DNA from 3 places in the Burkholderia singularis genome. Region 2 is predicted to be linked to each of the others. Evidence: predicted binding sites of a transcription regulator. Region 2 holds the regulator's gene; each other region holds the start of a gene.

Region 1 (3,206 bases), 880 kb from region 2:
ATCACGAACTGCGGCAGGATCACGCCTTTGATGATGTCGTTGGCGAGGGCGTTGCGCTTGTCGAGCGTTTCGCCCACTTGTACGAGCACGGGCTGCGCGGTCATCGCGGCCGGGCCGGCTGCGCTTGCTTTTGTGCCGCTCGCCGCGCCGGGCAATGCGACGGTGGTGTAGGCGACGCGCACGTCGTTGCCGCGCAGCAGATCGTCGCGGAACACGACGACGCCGGGTGGCGGGCGGTCGTCGTCATGCGGCAGCGGCAGGTCGGCCTCGCCCGCGACGAGTTCGCCGCGCGTGCCGAGCACTTGGAAATACACGCTGTCGACATTGTCGGCGCGCAGCAGATCGAGCGTCGTCTGCGGCAGCTTCAACTCGGCGACGCCATTGACGGCGGTGATCTGCCGCGCGAGCACGTAGGCGTCGGCTTCGAGCGCGCGGTCGAATGGACCGTTCGCGATCGTCTTGGCGACGAGGTAGGTGACGGCGATGCTCATCGGCCACAGCAACAGCAGCGGCGCGAGCATCCAGTCGAGAATTTCGCCGAACAGCGAGCGCGGGCGCGCGCCGTCGGCGGCGTCGGCTTCGTCGGGTGGCGCGAACGGGTTGTCGTAGCGCGAGTCGCGCGCGGCGGATGCCGCGGCGGTCGGGCGGCGCGCGGCTGCCGCGGGACGGGCCGGCGTGGCCATGGCTTGGTCGCGCGTCAGCGCAGCGACGGGCCTGCGGCGGCCTCGGTGCGCGGCTGCGCCGGCGCCGTCGAGTCGCTCTCGGCGGGGGGCGCGGATTTCTCCAGGCAATAGCCGAGGCCGCGCACGGTTGCGATGCGCACGCCGCTTGGCTCGATCTTCTTGCGCAGCCGGTGCACGTAGACCTCGATCGCATTGTTGCTGACCTCGTCGCCCCATTCGCAGAGATGCTCGACGAGCTGCTCCTTCGACACGAGGCGGCCGATCCGCTGCAGCAGCACTTCGAGCAAACCGAGTTCGCGCGCGGACAGGTCGAGCGCGCGATCGTGCGCATACGCGACGCGGCCGACCTGGTCGAACGTGAGCGCACCATGCCGCACGACGGTCGGGCCGCCGCCCGCGCCGCGGCGGGTCAACGCGCGCACCCGCGCCTCGAGTTCGGTGAGCGCGAATGGTTTGGCCATGTAGTCGTCGGCGCCGAGATCGAGTCCTTTCACACGCTCGTCGACGCTGTCCGCGGCGGTCAGGATCAGCACGGGCAGGTTCGAATTGCGCGAGCGCAGACGGCGCAGCACGTCGAGGCCGGGCAGCTTCGGCAGGCCGAGATCGAGGATCAGCAGGTCGAACGTCTGCATGGACAGCGCGGTGTCGGCGTCGGCGCCGTTCTTCACGTGATCGACCGCATAGCCCGATTGGCGGAGTGACCGGGTGAGTCCGTCCGCGAGTATGCTGTCGTCTTCGGCGATGAGAATTCGCATGATGCGCAACCGATGCCGCTGCTGCGGCGTGGCGCTGCGCGCGGCTGTCTCCGAAAGATACCGGTTGGTGCGCGGCCACAACGAGGGCTTGCACAAACCACTGTTTTTTTATACAGTATCTGCATTCGCGCACCTAACGGCTCATGCGCAGCTTCTGGCCGGGGCGGGTGCGTCTGTATCAGACGCTGCTCATCATAGCAAAGGACGATTCATGGAAGAAAGCAAGAAAGGCTCCGGGCTGACTGCGGAAAAGAGCAAGGCGTTGGCCGCTGCGCTTGCGCAGATCGAGAAGCAGTTCGGCAAAGGGTCGATCATGCGGCTCGGTGACGGCGAGGCAGTCGAAGATATCCAGGTGGTGTCGACGGGCTCGCTCGGCCTCGATATCGCGCTCGGTGTCGGTGGCCTGCCGCGCGGGCGCGTGGTCGAGATCTACGGGCCGGAATCGTCCGGCAAGACGACACTGACGCTGCAAGTGATCGCAGAGATGCAGAAGATCGGCGGCACTGCGGCGTTCATCGACGCGGAGCACGCGCTCGATGTCCAATACGCGTCGAAGCTGGGCGTGAATGTGCCCGAGCTGCTGATTTCCCAGCCGGATACGGGCGAACAAGCGCTTGAAATCGTCGATGCGCTTGTGCGCTCGGGCTCGATCGACATGATCGTGATCGACTCGGTCGCGGCGCTCGTGCCGAAGGCCGAAATCGAAGGCGAGATGGGCGATGCGCTGCCGGGTTTGCAGGCACGCTTGATGTCGCAGGCGCTGCGTAAGCTGACGGGTACGATCAAGCGCACGAACTGCCTCGTGATTTTCATCAACCAGATCCGGATGAAGATCGGCGTGATGTTCGGCAATCCGGAAACCACGACAGGCGGCAACGCGCTCAAGTTCTATTCGTCGGTGCGTCTCGATATTCGCCGGATCGGCTCGATCAAGAAGAACGACGAAGTGATCGGCAACGAAACGCGCGTGAAGGTTGTGAAAAACAAGGTGTCGCCGCCGTTCCGCGAAGCGATCTTCGATATCCTGTATGGTGAGGGTATTTCGCGCCAGGGCGAAATCATCGATTTGGGCGTACAGGCGAAAATTGTCGACAAGGCGGGCGCGTGGTACAGCTATAACGGCGAGAAGATCGGTCAGGGTAAGGACAACGCTCGCGAGTTCCTGCGTGAGAATTCGGAAATTGCCCGGGAGATCGAGAATCGCATTCGCGAGTCGCTTGGCGTTGCCGCGATGCCGCAGGGCGCGGGCTCCGAAGCCGAGTTTCTCGACGAAGAAGAGTAATGCGCAAGAACCGGGAGGGCGCGGGGCCGCATTCCACGGCACACGGCATGCAGGCGGCTTCTGCCGGCAGCGGCCGCGCCAGGCGGCATACGCGCACTGCGGATTCGAGCGACGGGCGGCCAACAGGCCGTCCGGCAGCGGGGGCGTCAGACGATGACGCCCTCGTTTCGTTTGAGCGGCCGGCCGCCCATGAATCGCATGATTTGCACGATTCACATAATCCGTTCGTTTCTGCCGATTCGTTCGAGCCGGACGAATCCTTTGGCGCGCATGATGACGCGCGCCGACGCGCGGCGAGCGGTGCCATGGCGCGACCCATGTTTTCGTCGGCGGTGAGCGAGGGCGGCAGTGCGGGCGGCGATGTCTATACGCGTACAAGCCAATCCGTTTCGCGGTCGCGGCGGCGCGCATCACGATCTTCCGCTATTTCCATCGAAGGCGAGGGCGCTGAGTGCGAGCCGGCCGTGCAACGCCCCGCGCGCTCGC
Region 2 (3,206 bases):
CAGATCGACGATCGCATCGACGAGCCGCTTGAACGGAAAGGTATAACGCACCAGCACCCACGCAACGAGAAAACCGAACACCGCGTTGACGAGCGCGCCGCCAAGCGCGGCGAGAAACGTCAGCCGGTACGACGCAAGCACACGCGGCGATGTCGTCGCGGCGACGAACTGATCCCAGGTAAGCGTTGCCGTTTTCAGAAAAGTCGCGGCGAGCGGAATCAGCACCACGAGGCTCAAATAAGCCAGCGTGATGCCGAGCGTCACACCGAATCCCGGCAACGCGCTCGGTTTGCGCAAGGTAAACGTCGTCATGCGGAATGCTCTTCCTGGATGATGCACATGGGGGCGCCGGACGGTGCTCGCGCCACTACAGCACGAACACCGTCCGGTTCGCCATCTGCGCCGGCGGCACCGGCGCGGGCCGCGCGCGGCGTCCAACCGGGCGCTTATCGCGCCGGCTTATTGCGGCTTGTAGATCGAATCGAACACGCCGCCGTCGGCGAAATGCGTTTTCTGCGCTTGCGTCCAGCCGCCGAACGTGTCGTCGACCGTGTACAGCTTCAGCTTCGGAAACTGCTTCGTCAGCGCGGCCGGCACATCCTTCGCGCGCGGCCGGTAATAGTTGCGCGCGGCGATCTCCTGCCCTTCCTTGCTATACAGGAACTGCAGATACGCCTGTGCAAGCTTGCGCGTGCCCTTCTTGTCGACCACCTTGTCGACCACCGCAACCGGCGGCTCGGCCAGAATGCTGGCCGACGGCACGACGATCTCGAACTTGTCGGCGCCGAATTCCTTGACCGACAGAAACGCCTCGTTTTCCCATGCGATCAGCACGTCGCCGATGCCACGCTGCACGAAGCTGGTGGTCGCGCCGCGCGCGCCGGAGTCGAGCACGCCCGCGTTCTTATAGAGCTTCGTGATGAATTCCTTGGCCGTTTCCGCGCTGCCGCCCGGCTTGTGCTGCGCATACGCCCACGCGGCGAGATAGTTCCAGCGCGCGCCGCCCGAGGTCTTCGGGTTCGGCGTGACGATCGACACGCCCGGCTTCACGAGGTCGTCCCAGTCCTTGATGCCTTTCGGATTGCCCTTGCGCACGAGAAACACGATCGTCGACGTATAGGGCGACGCGTTGTCCGGCAGACGTTTTTGCCAATCCTTGTCGACGAGGCCCTTGTTCGCGAGCGCGTCGATGTCATAGGCGAGCGCGAGCGTCACGACGTCGGCCTGCAAGCCGTCGAGCACCGAGCGCGCCTGCGCGCCCGAGCCGCCGTGCGACTGCTTGAAATTGACCGTCTCACCCGTCTTGGCTTTCCACTCCTTGCTGAACGCCTGATTGACGTCTTGATACAGCTCGCGCGTCGGATCATACGAGACGTTCAGAAACGTCGTGTCCGCCAGCGCGGGCGTGAGCACGCCGAGCACGGCTGCTGCGCCGAGCGCGACCGATGCGATGAGACGCCGCGCGCCGTTGCCCAACCCCGTTTTGCGCTTGACCATCCGTTGTTCTCCAAGTGTATGTGCAGGCCGTCAGTTCAAGGTGGGGCCAGTCTAACGAACGGGTTTCATCATTAAAAATAATCGTTCCTTATTTTTTAATACTCAAAAGTGGTAATGAAACGCCGCTGGACGGTTATTGCCGCCGAAACGCCGCTAGGACGGCGCGAAGCCACGGCGGAAACGATGCGATAGCGTCGAACCTCAAGTAACGCTTGAATTTCCGTGGATACTGTATAAAAATACAGACACTGTCTATCCATACAGTCATCTCATGATCAAACTCACCGCCCGTCAGCAGCAAGTGTTCGACTTGATCCGCCGCGCGATCGAGCGCTCCGGCTTTCCCCCTACCCGCGCGGAAATCGCCGCCGAACTGGGGTTCAGCTCGCCGAACGCCGCCGAGGAGCACTTGCGCGCGCTTGCGCGCAAGGGCGTGATCGAACTGGCGGCCGGCGCATCGCGCGGCATCCGCTTGCTCGGCACCGACGATGCGCCGCATCAGCTTCCGCTGCCGCATGCGGCGCTGATGCAGCTGTCGCTGCCGCTCGTCGGCCGTGTCGCCGCAGGCAGCCCGATCCTCGCGCAGGAGCACATCTCACAACATTACGCGTGCGATCCGGCGCTCTTCTCGAGCAAGCCCGACTACCTGCTGAAGGTGCGCGGGCTGTCGATGCGCGACGCCGGCATCCTCGACGGAGATTTGCTCGCGGTACAAAAACGCAGCGAGGCGAAGGATGGCCAGATCATCGTCGCGCGGCTTGGCGATGACGTCACGGTCAAGCGCCTGAAGCGTCACGCCGGCGGCGTCGAGCTGATCGCCGAAAACCCGGATTACGAAAATATCTTTGTCAAGGCGGGCAGCGCGGAATTCGCGCTCGAAGGTATCGCCGTCGGACTGATTCGCCCGGGCGAATTCTGATCGCCCGTTGGCCCCGCTACAGCTTCGCCTTTCCATTCGCTTGGATCTGGAGGACCCTATGGAACGCCTCGCCCGCCTGCTGCCCTTTCGACAATTTGGCCGCCTGCGCCATCTGCGCGGACGCACGCCTTGCGCGCCGCTCGTCGAGGATTCGCATGCCGCCGGCGTGCAGCCGTCGCTGCTGCCGTCTGCACTGCCCGCATTCGCACGCGTATCGCTGAACAGCGCGCTCCATCACGCGGAGCCCGCTCGACGTGCACCGGTAAGGGTTTACCACGGGCCGTCCCGGTTCATCATGGTCGGCACGGTCGACGCGATCTGCCGCATGATCGATCGCTGCATCGCCGAGGAACATTCGCTTACACAGCAAGGTCTCTGATCCTCGAGCGCTATTTCGTTCGTCGAGGGGGCTGTTTGAGTGCTATCGCGCATCCGCAAAGACGGGTCCTGAAACCGCTTTTTATCATCGCGATGTTCGTTATTGCCGTCGCGATGATTGTCTATGGGTACGCGTCGCCATATCTCGCACTCAGACAAATCAAGCAGGCGATCGACGCGCGCGACGCCCACGCGATCAGTCAATACGTCGATTTTCCGGCGCTGCGCAGCAGCCTGAAGCAGCAGCTCACCAATGAATTGATGCAGCGTATCGAAGCCCGGCAGCGCGACAATCCATTGGCCATCATCGGTGCACTCGTCGGTTCGGCACTCGTCGGTCCGCTCGTCGATGCGTATGCAACCCCAGAGGGCGTCGCCGCGTTGATGAGCGGTTTACCGCCACGCGCTCAGC
Region 3 (3,206 bases), 1.0 Mb from region 2:
CCGGCAGCCGCAGGCCGCCCGTCAGCTTGTGCGAGACGGCGGCAAGCGCCGGCTCGGCCTTTTGCAACTCGCTTGCCGACAGCAACTCGAACGGCACGTTCGCATCGCGCAGTACGGCGATGTCCTTCGCGGCGCCGTCGAGCTGCTGCTGCGTGCGAAATACCTGAAGCGTGCCGCCCGTGCGGCCTTCGTATTGGATGCCGGTGTCGGCGCGCAGCGCCTGCAGGCAGTCGCGGCTGTATTCGGCGAGACGGACCATGCGGCCCTTATTCAAGGTGTAGCGCTCGGCGCTGCAATTGCGCAACATCTGCCACATCCATTGCAGCTGGAAGCGCGTGCCGTCGAGGCGGATCGCAAGCGGCGCGTGCTTTTCGAACATCCATTTGAGCGCCTTCAGCGGCACGCCCGGCGCCGCCCATGGCGCCGCGTAGCCTGGCGAGATCTGGCCGGCGTTCGCAAAGCTCGTTTCGAGCGCGGGGCCGGCCTCGCGATCGATCACGGTGACTTCATGCCCCGCGCGTGCCAGATAATAAGCGCTCGCCACGCCGACCACGCCGCTGCCCAAAATAACCACACGCATAGCTGCTCCAGTTCGAAAACGGCGGATGATGCGCGAGTTGACCGATGGATCCTGCAGTCTTCATCCGACCTAGTTTTTTTCGCTATGGTATTTTTGAGTGTCTAGGTTTTGTTATTGTATTTTTCTGATTTTCAGTAAAAACCGATGAGAACTCAACGTCAGCCAGTACGCGCGCTCGACAAGCTCGACCGGCGCATTCTGAAGCTTCTGCAAATGGATGGCCGGATGGCGATGAAGGATCTCGCCGAGCGGGTCGGTCTGACCGTCACGCCTTGTATCGAGCGGGTGCGGCGCATGGAGCGTGATGGCGTGATCACCGGCTATCACGCGCATGTCGATCCGGCGCAACTCGGCGCGGCGCTGTTGGTGTTCGTCGAGATCACGCTCGACCACAAGAACGGCAACATGTTCGAGCAGTTCCGCCGGGAGGTGATGAAGATCGACGAGGTGCTCGAATGTCATCTCGTGTCCGGCGATTTCGACTACCTGATCAAGGCGCGGATCGGCGAGATGGCCGACTACCGGAAACTGCTTGGCGACATTCTGCTGCAATTGCCGGGTGCGGTGCAGTCGAAGAGTTATGTCGTGATGGAGGAGATCAAGGAGACGCTGACGATCTCGGTCGGAGAATGAGAGTGCGATTGCCCGGGTAGGTCGGCGGATACGAAGCGCTTGGCGCGGCGGATCGAATGCTGTATAAATATACAGTATCGGCGGCCGTGTTCGGTGGCGGCCGTGGCTGCTTCCGAGGGGTGTGATGAGCGATCGATCCGACGTCGAATATCCGGTGGCGCCGCCCGTGCCGCGCAAAGGGCGCGGTGCGGTCGGCAATCTGCAAGGGCGTTACGAGACACTCGAGCGCGAGATGGTCGACGACGGTTGGCAGCGCGGCGAGGACGGCGAGCCGCCGGTGTTGCGCACGCAGGTATTCGAGGAGCGCGCGAGAACCATCCTCACGCGCAACGCGTCGCCGGACATTCCGTTCAACGTGTCGCTGAACCCGTATCGGGGCTGTGAACATGGTTGCATTTATTGTTTCGCGAGGCCGACGCACAGCTACCTCGGGCTGTCGCCGGGGCTTGATTTCGAAAGCCGGATCTATGCGAAGGTGAACGCGGCCGAGTTGCTCGAACGCGAACTCGCGAAGCCTCGCTACGTGCCGGAGCCGATTGCGCTTGGCGTCAGTACTGACGCGTATCAGCCAGTCGAGCGCGATCTGCGGATCACGCGGCAGGTGATTCAGGTGATGCACGATCATGGCCAGCCGTTTGCGGCGATCACGAAGTCGTCGTTGATCGAGCGCGATCTGGATCTGCTTGCGCCGATGGCGGCACGCGGGCAGGTGATGGCGGCGGTCACGATCACGACGCTCGATGCCGAGCTTGCGCGTGCGCTTGAGCCGCGTGCGGCAACGCCCTCCCGCCGGCTCCGGACGATCCGGACGCTGAGCGAAGCGGGCGTGCCGGTCGGTGTGAGCGTCGCGCCGATGATTCCGTTCGTTACGGAGCCCGATCTCGAACGCGTGCTTGAAGCTTGCGCGGACGCAGGCGCAACGCACGCCAGTTATATCGTGCTGCGCTTGCCATGGGAGGTGGCGCCGCTTTTTACCGAATGGCTAGCTGCCCATTTCCCTGATCGCGCTGAGCGGGTGATGGCTCGCGTGCGCGACATGCGTGGCGGGAAGGACTATGACGCCAATTTCAGTACGCGGATGAAAGGGGACGGAATGTGGGCGGATGTGCTCAAGCAGCGCTTTCGGATGGCGGTCAAGCGTTACGGGCTCAACGAGCGGACGCGCGGTATTCTCGATTTCACGCAGTTTCGTGCGCCGCCACGTCCATCCGTCGTCGCGAGGCCGCGGCGCATTGCGGCGCCGGCGGGCGAAAGTCCGCAATTGGACTTGTTTTGAGCATCGATTTCCGCTGCCTTCGGATCTTGGTGCGTCGATCGCGGGTGCGCGCCCGTTATTGCGAAATCTGCTTCGCGGCTTCGACCTGGGCCTCGAAATACGTCTGGAAGGCGAGTGCGAGCCCCGTCATGAGCAGGAATGCGCCGATCAGCAGCGAGAAAATCACAATGAACACGACGCTCCAGCCCGATCGGCTATGCCGGCCGGTGCCGGCATTGAATTGGGAATCCCATTTGTCGTCGGCGCGCAGTCCGTAGACGAGTGCAGCGAGAAACGCCGCGAGCAGCGAAATCGCGCCGGGTAACGCGAGGCCCCAGCCGAGCGTTGCAGTACGCTGCGTCGCCGCGAGCAGCAGGAAGCCAGGGATGCCGATGATCGTTGCAAGTACGTGTGCCCAGCCTGCGAGATCTTTCCAGCCGTACAGATAGAAGCGGTGCGCGCCGAGTGAGCCGAACAGGAAAGCGAGCAGAGCGGTGAGGGTCTTCGATCGGAAGCGAGGCGGCGTGGACGGGCTGCTTGACATGACTTGCCGGTTGAGGGTCTTTCTATGCGAACGCATCCGGGTTGCCGGAGCGCCGCGGCCGGCTGGCATTCTACGCTCAGGGGCGCTTCGTGGTCATGTGATGATTGCGTCAACGGGTCGCGCTCGTGGCGGGAGGTTCGCCATTTGCCATGTCATGTATCGGCGGCGAGCGGTCGTATCGTTGCCGTTTCCGG

What was found. Region 2 encodes LexA, which represses DNA repair genes until DNA is damaged. Its sites were predicted from a motif close to ACTGTATNNNNATACAGT; they were not measured.
Region 1: a site for LexA is predicted at 1,538-1,555, ahead of recA (recombinase RecA). Genes of this name have one in related genera too.
Region 3: a site for LexA is predicted at 1,272-1,289, ahead of AQ611_RS06715 (PA0069 family radical SAM protein). Genes of this name have one in related genera too.

Annotation. Positions count from the first base shown of each region.
Region 1 is NZ_CP013448.1:3,357,065-3,360,270, reverse strand. It holds gene AQ611_RS14880 (sensor histidine kinase) at 1-683, opposite strand, end outside; gene AQ611_RS14875 (response regulator) at 698-1,438, opposite strand; gene recA (recombinase RecA) at 1,650-2,720, shown strand; gene recX (recombination regulator RecX) at 2,720-3,206, shown strand, end outside.
Region 2 is NZ_CP013448.1:2,480,768-2,483,973, forward strand. It holds gene cysT (sulfate ABC transporter permease subunit CysT) at 1-312, opposite strand, end outside; gene AQ611_RS10925 (sulfate ABC transporter substrate-binding protein) at 460-1,497, opposite strand; gene lexA (transcriptional repressor LexA) at 1,769-2,416, shown strand; gene AQ611_RS10935 (hypothetical protein) at 2,475-2,795, shown strand; gene AQ611_RS10940 (DUF2939 domain-containing protein) at 2,831-3,206, shown strand, end outside.
Region 3 is NZ_CP013448.1:1,465,545-1,468,750, forward strand. It holds gene AQ611_RS06705 (D-amino acid dehydrogenase) at 1-580, opposite strand, end outside; gene AQ611_RS06710 (Lrp/AsnC ligand binding domain-containing protein) at 725-1,213, shown strand; gene AQ611_RS06715 (PA0069 family radical SAM protein) at 1,338-2,489, shown strand; gene AQ611_RS06720 (NINE protein) at 2,545-3,012, opposite strand.